Regions from separate parts of the Pedobacter endophyticus genome, predicted to be linked through region 2. Evidence: riboswitches for the same ligand, from Rfam matches in the RefSeq annotation. Region 2 holds a riboswitch; the other holds the start of a gene.

Region 1 (10,755 bases), 2.4 Mb from region 2:
AATGGTTGGTGGTTCGGTTTCCATCGCTTGTGGATCCTTCGTTGCACTCAGGATGACAGGGTTATTGTTATTCGCTGAGGATTTCATCATTCATAAACTTCCAGTCTGGATTTTCAGTTTCAATTAAGGCGTTTTTCCTAGCTCTCGTCCAGCCCTTAATTTCCTTTTCCCGGTCGATAGCATGTTCGATGTATTGATACCTTTCAAAGAAAATCAGGTAATAACAATTGTACTTTGTTGTGAAGGCAAATTTATTGCTCCCTTCAACATGCTGTTTTAATCTTGTCTGCAAATCGTTGGTTACACCGGTGTAAATCACAGTTCGGTTTTTGTTGGTTAAGATGTAGACAAAATAATTATGGTTCATGGTTTAAAATTTAGTGTCATCCTGAGAGAAACGAAGGATCTCTAGCCTATTGGCACAGAACCTTGCTTTGCCAACCCATGTTCCTATTTTGGCTTGTGCCTGGTTTGCGGTTCGGTTTCCATCGCCTGCAGATCCTTCGCCATGCTCAGGATGACAGGGTTATTAGGCAATTTGTCATTCTGAACGTAGTGAAGAATCTCTTGCCTATTATCGCAGAACCTTGCCCGCCCCACTTACATTCATTTTTTTGGCTTGTGCATGGTTTGCGGTTCGGTTTCCATCGCCTGCGGATCCTTCGTTACACTCAGGATGACAGGGTTATTAGGCAATTTGTCATTCTGAACGTAGTGAAGAATCTCTTACCTATTGGGACAGAACCTTGCTTTGCCAACCCATGTTCCTATTTTGGCTTGTGCATGGTTTGCGGTTCGGTTTCCATCGCCTGCAGATCCTTCGTTACACTCAGGATGACAGGGTTGTTAGGCAATTTGTCATTCTGAACCTAGTGAAGAATCTCTTACCTATTTGCACAGAACCTAACCACCCCACAAGCGGTCATTTTGTTAGGCTTGTGCCTCGTTGGCGCTTCGACTTTCATCGCTTGGGGATCCATCGCTGTGCTCAGGATGACAGATAAGCGAGACCTACTCACCATCCAAATACTTTGCATCAATCTGTTTGGTGGCTTTGGCGCCTAGCTTTTTAATCTTTTCCGAGGTATTGGTTAAATTTCCTGATCCGACGGAGAGTTTATTAAGTGCTCTATCGTAAGCATCCTGTCCGTTTTTGATGTGTTTTCCGATATTTTCCATGTCGGCAACAAAGCCAACAAACTTATCGTACATGGCGCCACTTAAACGGGCAATTTCCATTACATTTCGGTTTTGCCTTTCCTGTTTCCACATGCTGGCGATGGTACGCAAAGTAGCCAGTAAAGTAGATGGGCTTACAATAACCACTCGCCTATCCCACGCGAAATTGAACAACTCGGCATCCTTTTGCACGGCAACGCTAAAAGACGATTCTATCGGAACAAATAGCAAAACAAAGTCGGGAGAATTGATTTTGTATAAATCGTGATAGTTTTTTGATGATAATTCTTGAATATGATTCTTAATCGAAGCTAAATGGGCCTTTATAAAGCCTTCACGCTCTTCATCGGTTTCGCACGACACAGAACGTTCGTAAGCCACCAAGCTCACCTTAGCGTCGACTACAAGATGTTTATCATCCGGCAGATCAATAACTACATCGGGCTGGTAGCGACCGCCTTCGGCGGATACCAACGAGGCTTGAATGCGATATTCCTGATCGCGAACCAAACCCGAACGCTCCAAAACCTTTTCTAAAATCACTTCACCCCAGTTTCCTTGTTTTTTGCTATCGCCTTTAAGCGCTTTCGTCAGGTTATTAGCATCTTCCTGGATGAGTTTGCTTTGAATCTGCAGTTCAGAAATTACCCCTTTCAAAATATTGCGTTCATCCGATTCAGCTTTGTAAACCTTTTCAACTTTCTCTTCAAAAGCCTTGATATTTTCTTTCAATGGGGTTAAAATAATATCCAGATTGGTTCTGTTCTGTTCAACAAACTTCGTCGATTTTTCATCTAAAATCTTATTTGCAATAAGCTCAAAATCTTTGCTTAATTTTTCTTGCGATTGCTCGAAACTCAACTTCTGTTCGGCTAACTTCTCCTTTTCGGCAATATAAAACGAACGTGTGCTTTCCAGTTCGCGATTGGCGTCAGCAAGCCGATCTCGTTCGGCTTGTAACTCATCAATTAAGCGTTGCTGTTCCTGTTTCAGTAAAGTGGTAATGTGCTCTTTTTCGGTGATAAGCCCGGCCACCCTTTCGTCGCTTTTAGCCAGGTTGATCTTAAGCTGCTCATTTTCGAACTTTATTTTTTCAAAATCTTCCAGCGAGATCAAAGTAACAGCAGATTGCGGCTTTTTAAAAAAAAGTAACACCAAAACCAGTAAAATAATAACAAGAAGCCCTACCGCTGCAATTTCCATAATGATAATAATTTTAGTAAAAATGTAAATATAAAATAAATTTGCCAAAATAATTTGCTACGAACGTTTGGTTGATTGGATTTTGCTATTGCTGAATTATTGAATAGCAAGAACCAAATTTAGGCCCATTTTATCACGCCATGGCATCTTACTTTCGAACCTCGGACTTTCATAAAGTTTGGTTTTGCTTGTAGTTTTAAGGCGTTATATCTTCCGACTTTCGGACTCCCGACTTTCAGTCTTATATTTAAATTTCTTATCATTGGCTTCTAAATAATTTCAATGAACGAATTAACTATTCTCATTTCTTGCCCTGATCAGGTCGGTTTGGTTACCAATATTACGCGTGTTTTAGCCACACATCAGCTCAATATTATTGCGATGCGTGAGTTTGTTGATGAAGCAAACAAAGCTTTTTTTACGAGAATTGCATGCACAGGTGATTTTAACGAAACAGCAAAACTGAAAGAAAAACTGCTTGAAAACTTGCCTAATGGTGCTGAGGTAAATTTAATTGCGCAAAAAGAAAAGCAAATTGCTGTTTTGGTAACCAAAGAATATCATTGTTTGGCCGAAATATTAATAAAAAATCACTTTAAAACGCTTGGTGCCAGTGTACAGTGTGTAATTGGTAATTACGAGGTGTTAAGAGATTTTACCGAGAAGTTAGGTGTTCCTTATTTTTATGTAGATCATAACGGAAGAGATAAGGCCGAGTTTGAGCAAGAATTAAAGGCAATCATAACTAATTTTGATGTCGATTACCTGGTACTGGCTAAATTTATGCGAATTCTTTCGGCGGATTTTGTACAGGATTATGCCGGAAAAATCATCAATATTCATCACTCCTTTCTGCCTGCATTTATTGGGGCCAACCCCTATCGCCAGGCATTTGAGCGAGGGGTTAAAATTATCGGCGCAACGGCCCATTTCGTAACTGATAATTTGGATGAAGGTCCGATTATTACTCAACATACTTCGCATGTTGACCATAATTTCGGCGTAAAAGAAATGGTTCGTTCCGGCAAAGAAGTAGAAAAAAAGGTATTGCTCGAGGCACTTGAACTGGTTTTTGAAGATCGTGTTTTTGTAAGTGGAAATAAAACGGTTGTTTTTAAGTAGGGAATCTTCACTGCGATCCAATGAGGCAAATGATTTCGAAAGCGATATCTTCCGTGATGGCGCTATAATGTTCAATTTTGGCTACACCGTTTTGGGACAGCGCCTAGGCGCTGTTTACAAAAAACTCGAAACCATACATAACTAATAATCTACCTTTTATGTACTGGATTCTAGCGCTGGAAACCGGATGCTGCATGATGTTTTCTCGCCAAAGCGAATAGCACAGCTGTACCCGTTAGTATCTTCTAATAAATATGTTCAGAAATGCGCTCAAAGCATCCAAATGAGCATTTTCATTATTGCACCGCTTTTCGGAAGTCCTTTTCTGTACGCGTCAGCATTACACAATTTCCACACTTCCTCCGGCAATTCGTAGCATTTGAAATCTACAATTACTCAGCCCATTACAGCTACAGCGTAACTCGAAAACGATCTAATTTTCAAATATGAAAACTGACTTTGCACAGCAGAAATGTAAAAATTTTAACAAAGAAATATATAGGAACGCTTTTTGCATATCTGTAAATGAAAAACATACATAAGAGAAATGGGAGTTTATTTAATATTAATCATCCCGGTATTATTGTTGAGCATGTTTGTACAATGGCGCTTTAGAAATAAGTTTTCTAAATATGCCGAAATGCAACTGAGCTCTGGTTTATCGGGCAAGGAGGTGGCAGAAAGAATGCTACGTGATAATGGAATTTACGATGTGAAAGTGATGAGTACCGAAGGGCAATTAACAGATCATTACAATCCGACAGATAAAACAGTTAATTTAAGTACCGATGTGTATTACAGCCGAAGTGTGGCTGCTGCTGCGGTTGCCGCCCACGAGTGTGGCCACGCCGTACAACATGCAAAATCGTACTCGTGGCTTAACTTAAGGAGCACGATGGTTCCGGTGGTGAGTATTTCATCAAACTTATTGCAATGGGTTTTATTAATTGGCATTTTGTTAATCGGGTTTACAGGCAACCCAATTGTATTGGCAATTGGCGTGGTTGGTTTGGCTTTGGTAACCGTTTTTAGCATCATTACCTTACCGGTTGAATTTGATGCGAGTAACAGGGCACTGGTTTGGTTAAAGAACAACCAGGGTGTTATGCAAACGCAGGAAGAAAACAGCCAGGCTAAAGATGCACTTTGGTGGGCAGCAATGACTTATGTAGTTGCAGCCGTTGGTGCCATTGCGAACTTACTTTACTATGCATCGATGCTTTTTGGAAGAGGAAGAGATTAGAAGAATTTACCTATGAAAAACAAAGGCGGCAAAGATTTTTCTTTCCGCCTTTTGTTTTTTAACAATAATTAAATCAAATTTCGCAACCATTTTCATCGCATACGGCATCACCGTTCTCGTTCAACGATTTAAGCTGAGTTTTGGGCTGCGTACTTTTCCATTCGTTAAAACTTTGTGTTAGTGCATCTTTAAAGGCCTGCACAGGCTGGGCGCCCGATACACCATATTTTCTGTCCATTACAAAATACGGAACACCGCGAATACCCAGGTTCTGGCTTTCGTAAATGTCGTACCGTACCGCTTCGGCAAATTGATCGCTATTTAAAGTTTCTTCCGCTTCGGTTTTATCAATGCCTATTTCTTCGGCCAACTCCACAAGAACCGAATGTTCGCCAATGTTTTTACTTTTAACAAAATGCGCTTCAAAGAGTTTCTCTTCTGCCAAATCTTGCAAATTGTGCTTAGCCGCCAGATGAATTAACCGGTGAGCATTAAAGGTGTTTGCGGGAATGTTGGTGTCGAAATCTATTTTTAAACCCGCCGTGGCAGCCATATCTACAACCTGCTTTGTCATTTGTTTCGCTTGCTTAATGGGCATTCCCTTGCTTCTCGAAAGGTAATCGTAAACCGTTTCGTTATTCGTGTTATGGTAGTCGGGGTTAAGCTGGTAACTTTTCCAATTCACCTCAACTTCATCCTTAAATGGTAGCGTAGCAATTGCCTCTTCAAAATGGCGTTTGCCGATATAACAAAACGGACACATCACGTCCGACCAGATTTCTACTTTCATTTTATAAAGTTAAGCGGTTGCGTTTTTACGATGGTAAGTGGAAAGTAAATATTCCCAGAACGGGTAATTAATTACTCAAATAGGGGAAATATTTTTGGGATCAGCTGCGGATCAAAACCGTAAATAACTGTTGATTAGCTTATTGTGTTTGTGGCATGATTTTTTAAACTGTTAGCTAACTAAAACATTTCGGTATAACAAATGAAGAAACTATTTTTAATGCTCGTTGTCACTGCTTTAGCAATTCACGTTAAAGGACAAAAACAAATCTTTGAGGGTCCATCACTAAAGAATGAGATTCCAAAACACAAAATTGTGGCCATATTGCCGTTCTCTGCAAAAATCACTTATAAGAAGCTTCCAAAAGGCTACGATGCCGCTGCAAACAAGGAGCAGGAAGACGCCATGTCCAAATCAATTCAGTCGAGTATGTACACTTATCTTTTGAGAAAATCTGACAACTATTCTGTTAAGCTTCAAGATATAGACAAAACGAACATCTTGTTAAAGAAAGCTGGGATTGATGGCAAGTTGGATGAAACAACTAAGGATGAAATTGCAAAAATACTGGGAGTTGATGCCCTGATCAGCGGCACATATAATACTGAATCAACAAAATCAGAAGCTGGTGCGATTGCAACGTCGATTATTGGCCTGGGCGGGAAAACAGGCACTGGAAAGTTGACTATGCTAATTAACAACGGATCGGATGGTGAAATGCTGTGGAGATTTACAAAAACGATGGACGACGGCATCAGCACATCAACTGACGAACTAGTTGAGCAGATGATGAGGAAAGTTTCACGTAATTTTCCTTATTCGAAATAATAGAACAAACAATTTAAAGTGCCTCCATGATATGTCAATATCATGGAGGCATTTTTTGCTTAACAATTTATTTATACAACTGATTAAATATCAATTTAAAAGTGCCATGAGTTTGTGCCCGAAAGGCAATTTCGGGACCAAAGGCGAGTAATTTGCCTTTACCAACATTGGCTTCAAATGCCGTTACTCCATCTTGTAAGTAAGCTTGCCCCCATGCCCAGCCACTTCTTAACGGCGTTGCCGATTCGAACCACATTAAAGGTTTAATCTTTCCCGAGGCAATAGCGTCGCCAGTAAGCTTAAACACCGGGCTATTGTCGAAATAAATATCGGCTTGTTTCTCCATTCCCCAGGCAGCAGGTAATTTGGTATCTACAGCAACATTTAAAACACTGCCTGGCACATAATATTTTTCGGCAGGCAAACGCTTTTCTTCACCATTGATGATTTCAACCATCGCATTGCGTACCGGAAGATTTAAGTGATAAGCTAAATTTGTGCTGCTGCCAATGGTTACCACCTTGCCACCTTCCTGCAAAAACTTATTGAGCTGCGGAACAGATTTGTCGATACTAATTCTGCCCAAACGATTTCTGTATTCCGCCGGAATGTCGTCTGCTTTTGGACCAAACGATCGGCCGCTCGACGTGCCTTGAGCCGACGGAACTGCTCCGCCAACCAAAATAATCACATCGTATTTCGACTTCAGGTTGCCGGCATCAATATCTTGTGGGTAAATTACCGTAGCATTGTAGTGGTACTGCTCCATAATCCAGCGTACCCAGCCAGAAGCCATCGAGCCGCCATAAGTATCCCAAAGGGCAATTTTGCCAGCGGCAACTTTTACCTTATTGGCTGGCAGTGTTGCTTGCTTTAACGCAATATTGGCTTTCTGCAACACTGATTTTGCAGCAGATGTTACATAGAAATCGCCATTTTCGGGAGCACGGTAAACCACTATTTTGTTCTTAAGCAAATCATTTACCGCCGTGTACGAATCGTTTTGGGCTGCACTTAAAACGTAAGCTGAGCCAGAAACCATTTTATTGTCTGCTACCAACACCTTCCCATAGGGGTTTTTCTCAAACGGGCCCGAAAAATCGTTAAGAACCCGATCGAACTTTACATCCATTAAATACGCTAATGTCCAACCTGCGGCATCGTAAGGCGGAATAGGTGCGCCACCCTCATATTTAAAATCGTTGGGATGGTCTTGCGGCTCAAACATATCGAGTACATGCGGACGAAATGCCTGATCGGTTTTAACAACATAACTCCCCGCAGGGTAACTTTTGCCCGCAATAGAAAATGGAGCCGTAGCTTTTTGAACAAGAACGCCCGTTCTAATCAAGGCATTTAAAAACTTAATGGCCGTATTAAAATCGGGTTGATTAGCGGATAAAATGTACCCTCTCGCATCTCGGTTTGAAGGCGCTTTCATCACGGTATCAAAAGCTTGTTTCGATAAATTCGACGACACTTTGTTGCTTTCTCCTTTTTCGCTTTTGAGGACATTGCTTATCGCTTCGATCTTTTTTGGCGAAAATGACCAGGTGTCTTTGCTGCCCCTTTCGATGGAGTTTTTGCCCATTTGATAGATGTTAAACAGCAGTTCATCACGATGGCGTTGGGCATAATTGAGCACGGCATAATTTAACGAAACGGAGTAATCTATCGAATTTTTGAAATACCATTTTCGTGGCGTTACCGGGTTTGGCGAATCGCTGTTGGGTAGTAAACGTGAGGGCACCAAGGGCACTTCCGATGGCGTAGGGTTACCAATTATCTCGGTTAAAAGGCCGATCATGTTATGAAAATAGGTTGTCGTTCGCAATCCGCCATTGTACCACGTAGAAAATACTGAACCTCCACGCTGGGTGTAACCCGGTTTACCTTCAACATTCATTCTCGTATGCATCGCTGCTCCTACCGCGTCTAAACTCGTTAGCAGCGTAGGGTCGAACACATAATTGAACGGATCGCGGTAAGGCGGACCGGCAACCACCGTACCCGCCGGGCCCGATTGATGGTGGTTGTACATAATTTGCGGCAGCCACTCTACAAACAACTGGCGGCCAATGTTCTGCGTTTCTTTAAGGTTTAGCATAAAAAAGTCGCGGTTGTTATCATGGCCCGCGTACTTTTCGTATAAAACAGGGAGGCCCGATGTTGTTCGTTTCTTTTCATCCTTTTCACGCATATACCAGTTGCTCACCAGTTCCTGTCCGTCGGGGTTGGCATGCGTAAAAAGGATAATCACGTTATCTAAGATCTTTAATGTCTCCGGATCAGTTTTAGAGGCGAACTCGTAAGCAGTTTGAATGAGCTGATGTGCACCTACAACCTCTGTAGCGTGTAAGCCCCCATCAATCCAAACTACAGCTTTGCCCTCTTGCGCCAAAGCCTTAGCTTGTACCGGCGTAATCTCTGCGTGCGCCAGCTGTTGCGAAATTTCCTTGTAGCGATCTAGTTTTTGAAGGTTGGCAGGAGAAGATACAACCAGCATGTACTGGCTTTTCCCGAATTCAGTTTTGCCAATGTCAACCAGCTTAACCCGATCAGAAGTTTCGGCCAGTTTTTTAAAGTAAGCTTCGGTTTGCGTATAATTCGCCAGCTGATAGTTATCGCCAATATCGAAGCCAAAATTCGACTTCGGTGAGGGTACATTTTGGGCGAAAACGACACTATGCCCGGCCAAAAGCAAAATAAAGCAAAGTTTTTTACAGTAATTTTTAATCATAAAAGAAAGTTTGTTGGAATAACCAAATATAACATACAATACTTTCGAAAAAAGGCATGCTGTTAATTTGTTACAACCTTAAAAATCAAAATATTGTTGCGTTTTGCTGCATCTGGTTTAAAATATCCAACATTTTAAAAGGTATTGCATACATTTGCTTCGATGTAAGTTCTTAACTTTATTTTTCATCAACCGATATCGGTTTTTGGTGTAGTGCCAAAATTAAAAGGGAATCGTGTGCAAATCACGAGCTGTCGCGCAACTGTAAACGCTGTTCTTTCGAACAACTGTTTTATCAATGGGCCACTGTACATAAGTATGGGAAGGCGATAAAACGGGGCGTAAGTCAGGAGACCTGCCACATATCGAATTGACGGTGCTTTTCGCGTAAAGAAGTAATTGGTCAGGTCTGATAGGTACAATAGAATTAAACATTTTATTAAATTTTGCTTAAAGCTTTTGCTTTGGGCAGAGCGATTTTGTGCCTTTACCTACCCTTTAATTTTTTATTCAGAAAATCATGTAAATATTGCTGAGGGCTTTTAAACGATTTATTTATTTAATCTTTAAAAGAGATGAAAACGCAAAATTTGGGCTATCCGCGAATAGGTAGCCAACGCGAATTGAAAAAAATCTGCGAAACCTATTGGGCAGAAAAAACGGGGTACCGAAATGTACTTCAGGTTGGAAAAAACATCCGCCAGGAGAATTGGAAAACGCAAAAAGAGGCGGGTATTGACCTGATTCCCTCAAATGACTTCTCATTTTACGATCATGTTTTAGATCATTCACTGGCATTTGGTGCTATCCCAAAACGCTACAATGAAGTGATGCTGAAAAAGGGAAATTCGGAGCTCGATCTGTACTTCGCTATGGCAAGAGGCTACCAAAAAGACGGCCTGGATGTTGTTGCAATGGAAATGACAAAGTGGTTTGATACCAACTACCATTACATTGTGCCCGAGTTTTATAAAGACCAAACGTTTAAACTGTTCTCAACGAAAATTATCGACGAATTTTACGAAGCCAGGGAGCAGGGCATTTTAACCAAACCGGTAATAATTGGCCCGGTGAGCTATTTGCTTTTGGGTAAGGAGAAAGAAAGCGGGTTCGATAGAATTGATTTGATTAAAGAATTGCTCCCGGTTTATACTGATATTTTAAGCAGACTGGTGGCGCTGGATGTTGAATATGTTCAGTTCGATGAGCCATTTTTGACGCTCGATTTAAACCCAAAAGAAAAAGCGGCCTACGAATACGCCTACCGCGAGATCAGAAAAACATTTCCTCATTTGAAGATCATGATGGCCACTTATTTTGAGGGCGTTACCCAAAATTTAAGTCTCGTAAACTCACTTCCGGTAAACGTGCTCCATGTTGATTTGGTTCGGGATGAGAAGCAGTTAGATGCGCTTTTGTCGGGTATTGATGACAAGACGATTTTATCGTTGGGCCTGGTTGACGGAAGGAACATCTGGAAAAATGATTTTGAGAAATCTTTAGAAAAAATTGTCCTTGCAGTAAATAAAATTGGTTCCGACCGCGTTTGGATTGCACCTTCTTGTTCGCTGATCCATTGCCCTGTTGATTTGGATAATGAAACTGATGAGGAGCATTTAACTACAGCGGTTAAACAATGGATGGCTTACG
Region 2 (10,755 bases):
ATTTTGCAAATCAGAACTGAAAAGTGTTTTTGTCGATTTAAACACTTCTCCCCCATCAAATTCATTCTTAACCGAAGATCAGTTAAACGATCAGGAGGCGTACTACCCGCTAAAGGTATATACTTGCGAAGAATGCTTTCTGGTACAGATTGATGAATTTAAGAGTCACGATTCAATTTTCGACGATCAGTACGTTTACTTTTCCTCGTACTCCAAAAGCTGGCTTGCTCATGCCAAAGCGTATGTACACAGCATGAATGAGCGATTTGCTTACAATCCTGATTCGTATGTGGTAGAAATTGCCTCTAACGATGGCTATCTTTTACAGTATTTTAAGGAATTAAACGTACCCGTGCTGGGCATTGAGCCAACCAAGAACACCGCCAGCGTTGCAGAAAGCAAGGGCATAGAAACAGTGAACGAGTTTTTTGGAACGAAGCTTGCAGAACGGTTAAAACAAGAAAAAAAACAGGCCGATTTACTAATTGGTAATAATGTTTTGGCACACGTACCCGATATTGTAGACTTTGTTTCGGGCTTGAAGATTTTGCTTAAACATACCGGTGTGGTTACCATGGAGTTTCCGCATTTGATGCAATTGGTAGAAAACAACCAGTTCGACACCATTTATCACGAACATTTCTCGTACCTATCGTTTTCAACCGTATGGTCTATTTTTAAGGAATGTGGCCTCGAAATGTTTGATGTGGAAGAAATTCCTACACACGGCGGTTCATTGCGAATATTTGCAAAACATATTGATAACAAACACTTAGCGGTTTTACCCAGCGTATATCATCTTTTGAAAAAAGAAGAAGACAAAGGCATGCGCACGATTGAATATTACGAAGATTTTCAGCAGCGCACGCTCAAGGTTAGAGATGAATTTATGCAATTTGTGAACGAACAAAAGCTGGCTGGAAAGAAAATTGCAGGCTACGGCGCAGCAGCAAAAGGCAATACGTTTCTAAATTATTGCGGCGTAAACACCAGCGAAATCGATTTTGTAGTTGATGCCAACCCGCATAAGCAGAACAAATGGTTGCCCGCGAGCCACATACCCGTGCTAGAATCATCAGCACTCGAAAAAGAAAAGCCCGATTATTTGGTCATCTTCCCGTGGAACTTGAAATCGGAGATTATACAGGAGTTTTCGGCGGTAAAACGCTGGGGATGTAAGTTTGTAGTCGCAATTCCATCGCTAACAATTATTGAAGACTATGCAAACCAACTGTTAAATCTTTAGGCCGTTTGTCGTTCTGAGCATCGCGAAGAATCCCTAACCGATTAGCACTAAACCAAAAGCAACCACTGCCCTTATTGGCTGTGCTGTTTTGAAGCCAGTGTTCCATCGCTTGGAGATCCTTCGTACCTCAGGATGACAGCGTTCTGTCATTCTGAGCACAGCGAAGAATCCCTAACCGATTAGCACTAATCCAAAAACAACCACTGCCCTTATTGGCTGTGCTGTTTTGAAGCCAGTGTTCCATACAGCTATTTAATTTGCGGGTTACGCGGCGGAGTAAAACGCCAACTATGAACGGTCGTCATCCTCAGCTTGACTGGGGATCCTAATGCAAAATTAGGCACCTCGCATTAAGATTCCCGCCTGCGCGGGAAAGGCGGCAAGAGTAATAGACGGCGTAGCACTTTTCAGGATGACAGCGTTGCTGAAAGTTCTGTCATTCTGAGCACAGCGAAGAATCCCTAACCGATTAGCACAAAAAGCGAAACAACCACTGCCCTTATTGGCTGTGCTGTTTTGAAGCCAGTGTTCCATACAGCTATTTAATTTGCGGGTTACTCGGCGGAGTAAAACGCCAACTATGAACGGTCGTCATCCTCAGCTTGACTGGGGATCCTAATGCAAAATTAGGCACCTCGCATTAAGATTCGCGCCTGCGCGGGAAAGACGGCAAGAGTAATAAACGGCGTAGCACTTTTCAGGATGACAGCGTAGCTAAAAGTTCTGTCATTCTGAGCATCGCGAAGAATCCCTAACCGATTAGCACTAAACCAAAAACAACCACTGCCCTTATTGCCTGTGCTATTTTGAAGCAAGTGTGCCATACAGCTATTTAATTTGCGGGTTACGCGGCGGAGTAAAACGCCAACTATGAACGGTCGTCATCCTTCCCGAAACTTCGGGAGGGATCCTAATGCAAATTAGGCACCTCGCATTAAGATTCCCGCCTGCGCGGGAAAGACAGCAAGAGTAATAGACGGCGTAGCACTTTTCAGGATGACAGCGGTGCTAAAAGTTCTGTCATTCTGAGCATCGCGAAGAATCCCTAACCGATTAGCACTAATCCAAAAGCAACCACTGCCGTTATTGGCTGTGCTGTTTCGAAGCCAGTGTTCCATACAGCTATTTAATTTGCGGGTTAGGCGGAGGACTAAAAAGCCAACTATGAACGGTCGTCATCCTTCCCGAAACTTCGGGAGGGATCCTAATGCAAAATTAGGCACCTCGCATTAATATTCCCGCCTGCGCGGGAAAGACGGCAAGAGTAATAAACGGCGTAGCACTTTTCAGGATGATAGGCGGGCAAATAAACAAAAAAAGGCTGTGTCGTTTTCGACACAGCCCTTTTGCTTTAAAGCATAATAATTAATTTTTTGGCTGAACACGTCCAGATTTTCTGTCTTCTCCTCTACCGATAAGGTAACCACCACCAGCACCTACCAAACCACCGATTACGGCACCACGGCCTTTTTTCTTATCAATTAATGCACCACCAACGGCACCTGCTGCGCCGCCAATTACTGCACCTTTAGCTGCATCGCTCCAACCTTGTTTTTTCGCAGTTGGTTGTGTACCTCCGTACGAGCTCGAGCTAGTGCCAGAGCTGGTAGATGATCGCGAAGAAGAAGAACGTGATGAAGACGATCTTCTTGCCGCTGCCAATTCGGCCTGGTGTTGGGCTTCTTTCTCAGCCTCAGCCTTTGCGGTTTCAGCCTTTTTAAAGCTATCTAACCTTAAACTGTCTTTAACGGCTTTAATAGCCAATTGCTTTTCGGCCTCTTGTTGTTTCAATGCGGCCTCTTCTTTTGCTCTGTTGTTACAGGCGAACATAATAGAGCTCAATGCGATTACTACAAATATCTTTTTCATATCTTTAAGTTTATCAATCACCAAACGAAAAGCGAAAGCGCTCATTTTCATCGGATAATTGTTTGAATATCGAACCTGCTTTAGCTACCTAACCTCGCTTTGGTGATTCTTAATTCAAGATCTGTGAATTGTTAATTACAGTACTAAAGAAAAAACAGTGCCAAAATGTTTTAAATAGTTAAATTAATTTATCAAATCGATATACCAGAACCCTGAAACGTCTGTGTTTGAGTCAGTTGAATTAAAATCGTTACCAGACGAGTTCGGCGTGTTGTAAGTTCTGTACACCTTCTCGCCGAGTGTAAATGCGATCTCTTTTCTAAATATTGGTCCCGCAAAGGCAAAAGTATGATATTCGCCATTCTCGCCACAGGGGTCCACACCAGCTGGTAAACCGGCAATTAGTTTTGGCGCAATTACTTCTCCGCATATATAAGCCAGATTTTGCTGCGTGCAAACAATAATGGTTTTGTAGCCAAACGCTAAAAAATCGGCGATTAAAGCGTTAGTGTTCTGTTTCCAAAGTGGAAAAATGGCGTGCAAACCCACTTCGGCGAGTTTACGCTCGCGGTAAAGTCTTAAATCCTCTAAAAAGATATCGCCAAATATCGAATGGGTGATGCCCTCTTCTTTGAATTTTTCAAGATGGTACAACATCACTTCATCATAAGCTTCCATCGTGGGCATTTCGCCCAGGCGGATTTGGTATAAAGGAATGCCGATACTTTCTGCCTGTGCAATTAACAAAGCCTCGCGAACGCCATGCATAGAAACACGGTTATATTGTTCGGTAACGGTGGTAACCAGATAGCGTATTTCGATCGTTGGGTCTTGCAACACGTAATGCAAGGCCAGGGTACTATCTTTACCACCGCTCCAATTAAAGATGCAAATCTTCTTACTTTTCATTTAATAAAATTGCCTTCAGTTTAGCCATGCCATTTACGGCGCCATCCTCAATGGTAATTACGTTTTTATAGCGATTTACGTCGGGCGTTCGGGGATCAACGATATATTTTTTCACTGCAGATGGTACAAAATCTATTAACCCCGCGGCCGGGTAAACCGCTAACGAGGTGCCAATAAGCACAAACAGATCTGCCTGTTGGCATATCGTGGCTGCCACTTCTATCATTGGCACGGCCTCGCCGAACCAAACAACATGCGGCCGAAGCTGAGAACCGAGTTCGCACAGCTCCCCCATCTTAATTTCACTTCCTTTAATCGGATATGTCAAGTTTGGTTTCGCATCCGATTGCGATCGGGTAATTATGCCGTGAAGATGAGTAACCTTGGTCGATCCCGCCCTTTCGTGCAAATCATCGATATTCTGCGTAATTATTTCAACGTCGAAATCACTTTCCAGCTCAGCCAGAATTTCATGGGCACGGTTTGGCTTCGCATCCATTACCTGTTGCCTTCGTTCGTTATAAAACTGTTGTACCAGTTCGGGGTTTCGCTCCCATGCCTCGGGCGTTGCCACATCGTAAACGTTGTAGCCTTCCCAAAGCCCATCAGCATCTCTAAAAGTTTTTAAACCGCTTTCTGCACTGATGCCTGCGCCTGTTAATACAACTAATTTCATAAATAAGGTTTAAATGGAAGTTAAAGAAGTAACCAATTGCGAGTAATTGGCAAACTTTCGAGCTATCATTTCATCCGCCTCAAAAATCTCGGGATGAAACATACAAGCCAGCGCTTCAATTCCTTGTACCAAAGTACCAATACTTGGTTGTGTAAACAGATCGAAATCGGCTATATAAACCTGATCTGTTTTAACCGCTTCCAAATCGTGCCAGCCTTTTTTTGAGGTTAGCAAACTCATTTCGGCTACGCTCCTGTTCACGTCGAATCCACACGGTGCAATAACTAAGACCTCGGGATTGTACTTCAAAATCTTGTCCCATTGGGTAACAATTGAATCGCCTGCAGGGTTCGAAAGCATATCTACCCCTCCTGCTGCCGCAATCTGAAACGGAATCCAGTGGCCGCAATTATAAATCGGCTCAATCCACTCCATTAACATTACCCGCTTTAACGGCGCTTTGTTTGCCCTAAGTTTATCTAGAATATGATCTGTTTTTTGCTGTAACCCGGCCAAATAATTTAAGGCAACCTCTTCCTTATCCATTGCACGGGCAATGGTAATGGCGCATTCGAACACATCTTGTAAATTGTCAGGCGATAACGGCACAAGCGTTGGCCGTTTGCTCAGTTTCATTACTGCCGTTTCGGTGCAAACGGTATCAATGTTACACACCTCGCAAACATCTTGTGTAAAAACGATATCGGGCGCTATACTTTCCAGAAGTGCATCATCAACCCAGTACAAACTTTTGCCCTGAGCCTTCGATGCAGAAAAAATTTTGTCGATCTCTATGCTCGAATAGTTTTTACCTTCGAGAATGCAGCGCACAATTTTGGGTTGGTCGGCCGCTTCTTTTGGGCATTCGAACGTTACGCCGTACAAATATTCTTGCAGGCCCATATCGTAAATCATTTTGGTAGCAGCAGGTAAAAAAGATACGACTTTCATGATGTAATGGTTGATTTGAAATTTATTTTATGAAGATAAAAAAATCCTCTTTTGAATTGACTCAAAAGAGGATTTTATGGGATTTTTTCATAGCTGTCATTCTGAGCATAGCGAAGAATCCCCAAGCGATTAAACGCAGAACGCCAAATCCCCACTGCCTAAAGGAGGCAAGTGAAGGGGCAAGGGCGGTGAGATGTAGGTTGCGCCTGCCGTCCGTTTCCCGAGAAATCGGGCCAGACTGTTCCTCAGTATGACAAACTAGTGCTGTCATCCGCAGTTTGACTGAGAATCTTAATTCTAAGGCTTAAGATTCCCGCCTACGCGGGAAAGACGACATGTATAAACGTGACTCTTATTGATTTTTTGCAAGAAATCAGACCCAGGATAACAATACAAACTAAACCCGCTGAGCCTGCAGTTTCAACACCGGATATTTCGCTTTCAATATTTCAAAAGCGCCAAACAAAATAGCGCCATAAATTAACGTACCCTCTAAAAACCTGATCTCAAACGGAATTGCTTTTGCAAGGCACAATAAGTAACCAGACAAATCCTGGGTAAACAACGGGTTGTGATACCACGATCCAAAATCACTCACAATCCAGTGGATAAAAACGATCACCAGTGTAGATAATAGTAAATTGGCTACGGTAACTTTCTTTAACAATGCTTTTCCGGCAAGCACCATCAAGGCAATGGCCAGATAAGTGTATAGCTCCTGCATCAATAACATATCAACATACTGGCTGTAAATAGTGGTGTAAAGTACAATATCGCTGATTAGCAAGCTCAATAAAGGAAAAGCAAATGCCTTTACATTATCTTTAAAATATGCTCCACCAAACAAGGCAACGGCTCCTATGGACGAAAAATTTGCAAATTGAAGTGCATCAGAGTTAAACGTTACCAATAAGCGGAAACCTGTAATTACAAGAATCATCAATAGTAACAGTACTGTACGTGGATTAAATTTTAAATCAGACATTGCTTAATCGGGTTATTTATACAAAGTTAATTTTTCTTAATGGATATTAAAAATCACTCCGGTATTAAAATTGAAACCTAAACTGTTATAGCCAATAATTTCGGTGTATTTTTCATTCAGGATGTTTTTTGCATCGAAGAAGAGCTTTACACGTTTCTTAGCCAGCGCGTATTCGGCGTAGGCATTTAACAATTTGTAAGCGGGCAAGGTATCAACGGTATAGGCATCAAAATTGCCGTCGGTACGTTTACCAAAGTAGCGGTAATTGGCGCTAACAAACAAATTTTCGGTAGCCTGAACGCCAGCTGTTAAGCCAAAGGTGTGCTTTGGCCTGCGAAACAGGTAATTGGCAATGGCATTATCAACAAAGTTAAATTCATTTCCCTCCACATACGCGTAGTAGCCATTAATGCTGAACATGCCAAATTTTGCAGCCGGCTCAACTTCAAATCCCTTCGTTTTTTGGCTTACCTGATTGATGTATCCATCCGGATAAGCGTAAATAATCGCGTCAGTTAAGTCGCGTTTATAACCCGCAAGGCGCAGCGTAAATTGATCATTTGCAAAGCTAAAGTTAACACCAGCCTCGTAGTTCTGCGATTTTTCAGGTTTCAAAGCCAAATTAGCTCCAAACTGACCAAAAAGCATATTCAATGTTGGGATTTTGAACGCTGTTGAAACTGTTCCGAACAGCTTAATTTCCTTTATAATATTAATACTCGGCGTAATGGCGTAAGTGTAATTTTCGCCATATTGCTCGTGCTTGTTGTAACGTCCACCAACCTCTAAATTGAAGATACTCAAATCATGCAAAAACACCGAACCATAAGCTGCAAAAATGTTCGTTTCTGGTTTGTTTGATGCCGATGATAATTTCATCACCCGGTTATCGATACCTACCAATAAATCGAGGTTGTTTCCTAGTTTTTGGTTGTAAAAAACATCCAACATCGATAGTCGCCCTTCATTCGTACCCGGATATTGGCTGTAGCTATCATTCCTTGTGGCCTCATAACTGTAGTTTAACGTCACCTTTCCGGTAGCAAATTCGTATTTGGCATTGGTTCCGGCGGCAAAGTTTTTTAAGATTGAATAGTTGTCTGCATCGGCAAAAGCGCCGCCATCGAACTTATAGTTGCCATAATAATAACGTACAAATGGATTGATAGAGAAATGCTCATCTAACTTTACACCAAAATTTGCATTCAAAGCATCGGTTTTAAATCCGTCTTTATCAAATGCGGTGTTATTGCCAGCAGGGTTTGCCGCTTCCGATATTCCATCGGTTTTTGCGTGCGTATAGTTGATGTTGTACGAAAAACCTTCAACGCCGCCGTTTAAGCCGATGGTACCTTTATAGGTTTCGTAGCTACCAGCGCTTGCAACACCGTAAATTGTGTTTCCCTTGGGGCCACCTTTTTTTGTGATGATGTTGATTACCCCGGCAACGGCGTCAGATCCGTAAATGGTAGACTGACCACCTCTTAAAATTTCGATGTGATCGATCTGATCGATTGAAATTAAACGTAAATCGAACGCACCGCCATTTCCTGATGGATCGTTTTGAACAATACCATCAATTAGCACCACGGCATAAGCGCTTCCGGCGCCCCGTACAAAAACAGATTTGTTTAACCCTGGGTTGCTGCTCGATCCGGCAACAATTATTGCGGCTTGTTCGCTGATTAATTCGGGCAGCGATTTGCCATTGCTCCGATCTAAGGTTTCGCGACTAATAATGGTAACGACCTTGCCTGTTTGCGATTGTTTCTGATCGTTTTTGGTAGCCGAAATGACCACATCTTTTAGCTGTAAGCTGTCTTGACTTTGCGCATTAGCCGATTGGCTAATTGTTAATTGTGCAAGCCCCAGGCCAGCAGCAATTAAAATTCTTTTTTTGTTCATTTGATTGTGAGTTTTGCCCACAGCCAACAGATTAGGAAAGGAAATGAAAATACGAAAAACGTTAAGTACCTCAATCCTAGCTTCAATCCCCGAAAGCTATGAAATTACGCTAAGGCAGGTCTTCTGACTTACTCCCGGTGTTTCTGCCTTCCCAATTCCGGAACGGAAAAAGTGGCTAAAAGAGTGAAAAACCGTTATAGAGCTTACAGCTGCGGGACAGTTGCAGATTTACACTGCATTCCCTTTTAATTCCGGTTGTAAGGCCGGAAACCAAAAGCGCTGCAAAAGTAGTAAAATAAGCGGAAAGAGCAAGGGTAAAGGTGAAAGCGGAAAGGTGAAAGCTTAAAGTTGAAAGACTAAAGCTGTGCCAGCGGCATCCCTTTGAGAAAAGGCGAAAGGTTAACGCGTGCGCTATTTTACGAGCAGTTAAGCCCTCCCTTCCGGGGAGGGTTGGGTGGGGCTTTAAAATCTACTGAAAAATATTACCTTTAAAAATCAATCCTGAACTATGAAGTTGTTTACCATCCCGGCCCTTATTGTAATGAGTTTAACTGCAAATGCCCAAAAAACCGACACGGTATTTCTGAAAAAATTAATGGAATCGAAACCAGAATTATTCGGTTCGATACTGAATCATCCCGACAAAAACCAAGTGCAGATATTGTACACGCAAATAAACAGAGACGCGAAGAACCTACCGCATTTTAAAACCTTTAGCTACAATTTAAATCCACAGCATTATTTTTACCCCGCCAGTACGGTAAAATTAGCGGCCGTTATTTTTGCACTTGAAAAGGTAAACAGGTTAAAAAACACCGGATTAACGGCAAAGAGTACGATGATTACCGACAGTGCATTTAGCGGACAAACGAAAGTTTTAAAGGATGCCAGCGCCGAAAACGGGTTGCCATCTATCGAGCATTACATCAAAAAAATTTTGCTCACCAGCGATAACGATGCCTTTAACCGGTTGTTCGAATTTATCGGCCGTGCCGAGATTAACGAAAAGCTAAAAAGGAATGGCTTAAATAACAGCAGAATCTTAAATCGGTTGGCCATTGGCGATGCAGGCGAATCATCAAAACATACCAATCCGATTCGGTTTTATAACAACAATAATCTTGTTTATGAGCAAGCGCCACAATACGATCCGAAAGATTACGAATTGCCACTAACTAATCTGGTGATGGGAAAGGGTTATTTAGACAGCGCTGATAAGTTGGTTAATAAACCTTTTAATCTGGCCGGGAAAAATGCCTTCGCCATTAATGATCAGCAAAAGCTGATGCAGAAACTGATCTTCCCCGAAGCCTTTGCCGCTAAAGATCGGTTTAACCTTACCGCCAATGATTATAAGCTGATTTATACCTACATGAGCATGTACCCCACCGAAAGTAAGTTTCCGAAATACGATGGAACTGAATTTTGGCCAACCTACGCGAAGATGCTATACTACGGCCGTGAGCACGTTCAGCCAGATCCGAATATTCGCATTTTTAACAAATATGGAGATAGTTACGGTTTCATTATCGACAATTCTTACTTTGTTGATCTGGATAAAGGAATTGAGTACTTTCTGACGGCGGTGGTGCAAAGTAATGAAGATGGCATTTATAACGATAACAAGTATGAATATGAAACGGTATGTTTTCCTTTTATGAAAAACCTTGGAAAATCGATCTACGAAGCCGAATTGCAGCGCACCAGGAAACACAAACCAGATCTAACCAAATTTGAGTTAAACTATCAATAGATTGCAAACCTTTTGAGGGCTTTTGGGTTTATACGCTAATTTATTGTATAAAAAACTATACATTAATTTTAAAGTAATATATTCGCATCGATAATAACACAAATAAATCCCGAATGGCTAAATTATTAATAATCGACGACGAGCGAGCAATAAGGAGTACTTTACGCGAAATTTTGGAGTACGAAAACTACGATGTTGAAGATATCGACAACGGAATTGATGGCCTCGAAATGATAAAAAAGGGCAATTTTGACCTTGTTCTTTGTGATATCAAGATGAATAAGATGGATGGTATGGAAGTGCTTGAGCAAGCGCAAAATATCAAACCTGATTTGCCATTTATCATGATTTCCGGCCACGGAACTGTTGAAACTGCCGTTGAAGCGAGTAAAAAAGGTGCGTTCGATTTCATTTCGAAACCACCAGATTTAAATCGTCTTTTAATTACCGTTCGCAATGGT

What was found. Region 2 has a riboswitch for cobalamin ahead of IZT61_RS01105 (TonB-dependent receptor plug domain-containing protein). Riboswitches for the same ligand answer to the same signal wherever they lie in the genome.
Region 1: another riboswitch for cobalamin. It lies ahead of metE (5-methyltetrahydropteroyltriglutamate--homocysteine S-methyltransferase); the one in region 2 lies ahead of IZT61_RS01105 (TonB-dependent receptor plug domain-containing protein).

What each region holds. Positions count from the first base shown of each region.
Region 1 covers NZ_CP064939.1:3,272,167-3,282,921, forward strand. The annotation lists gene IZT61_RS13225 (hypothetical protein) at 1-24, opposite strand, end outside; gene IZT61_RS13230 (GIY-YIG nuclease family protein) at 68-367, opposite strand; gene IZT61_RS13235 (DNA recombination protein RmuC) at 1,012-2,382, opposite strand; gene purU (formyltetrahydrofolate deformylase) at 2,665-3,504, shown strand; gene IZT61_RS13245 (zinc metallopeptidase) at 4,052-4,747, shown strand; gene IZT61_RS13250 (DsbA family oxidoreductase) at 4,821-5,537, opposite strand; gene IZT61_RS13255 (hypothetical protein) at 5,739-6,365, shown strand; gene IZT61_RS13260 (M14 family metallopeptidase) at 6,433-9,105, opposite strand; cobalamin riboswitch at 9,288-9,483, shown strand; gene metE (5-methyltetrahydropteroyltriglutamate--homocysteine S-methyltransferase) at 9,681-10,755, shown strand, end outside.
Region 2 covers NZ_CP064939.1:246,129-256,883, reverse strand. The annotation lists gene IZT61_RS01135 (class I SAM-dependent methyltransferase) at 1-1,246, shown strand, start outside; gene IZT61_RS01130 (YMGG-like glycine zipper-containing protein) at 2,612-3,115, opposite strand; gene IZT61_RS01125 (adenine nucleotide alpha hydrolase) at 3,299-4,024, opposite strand; gene IZT61_RS01120 (SIR2 family NAD-dependent protein deacylase) at 4,014-4,700, opposite strand; gene IZT61_RS01115 (ABC transporter substrate-binding protein) at 4,710-5,651, opposite strand; gene IZT61_RS01110 (DUF6580 family putative transport protein) at 6,049-6,636, opposite strand; gene IZT61_RS01105 (TonB-dependent receptor plug domain-containing protein) at 6,673-8,541, opposite strand; cobalamin riboswitch at 8,639-8,831, opposite strand; gene IZT61_RS01100 (serine hydrolase) at 9,050-10,294, shown strand; gene IZT61_RS01095 (sigma-54-dependent transcriptional regulator) at 10,408-10,755, shown strand, end outside.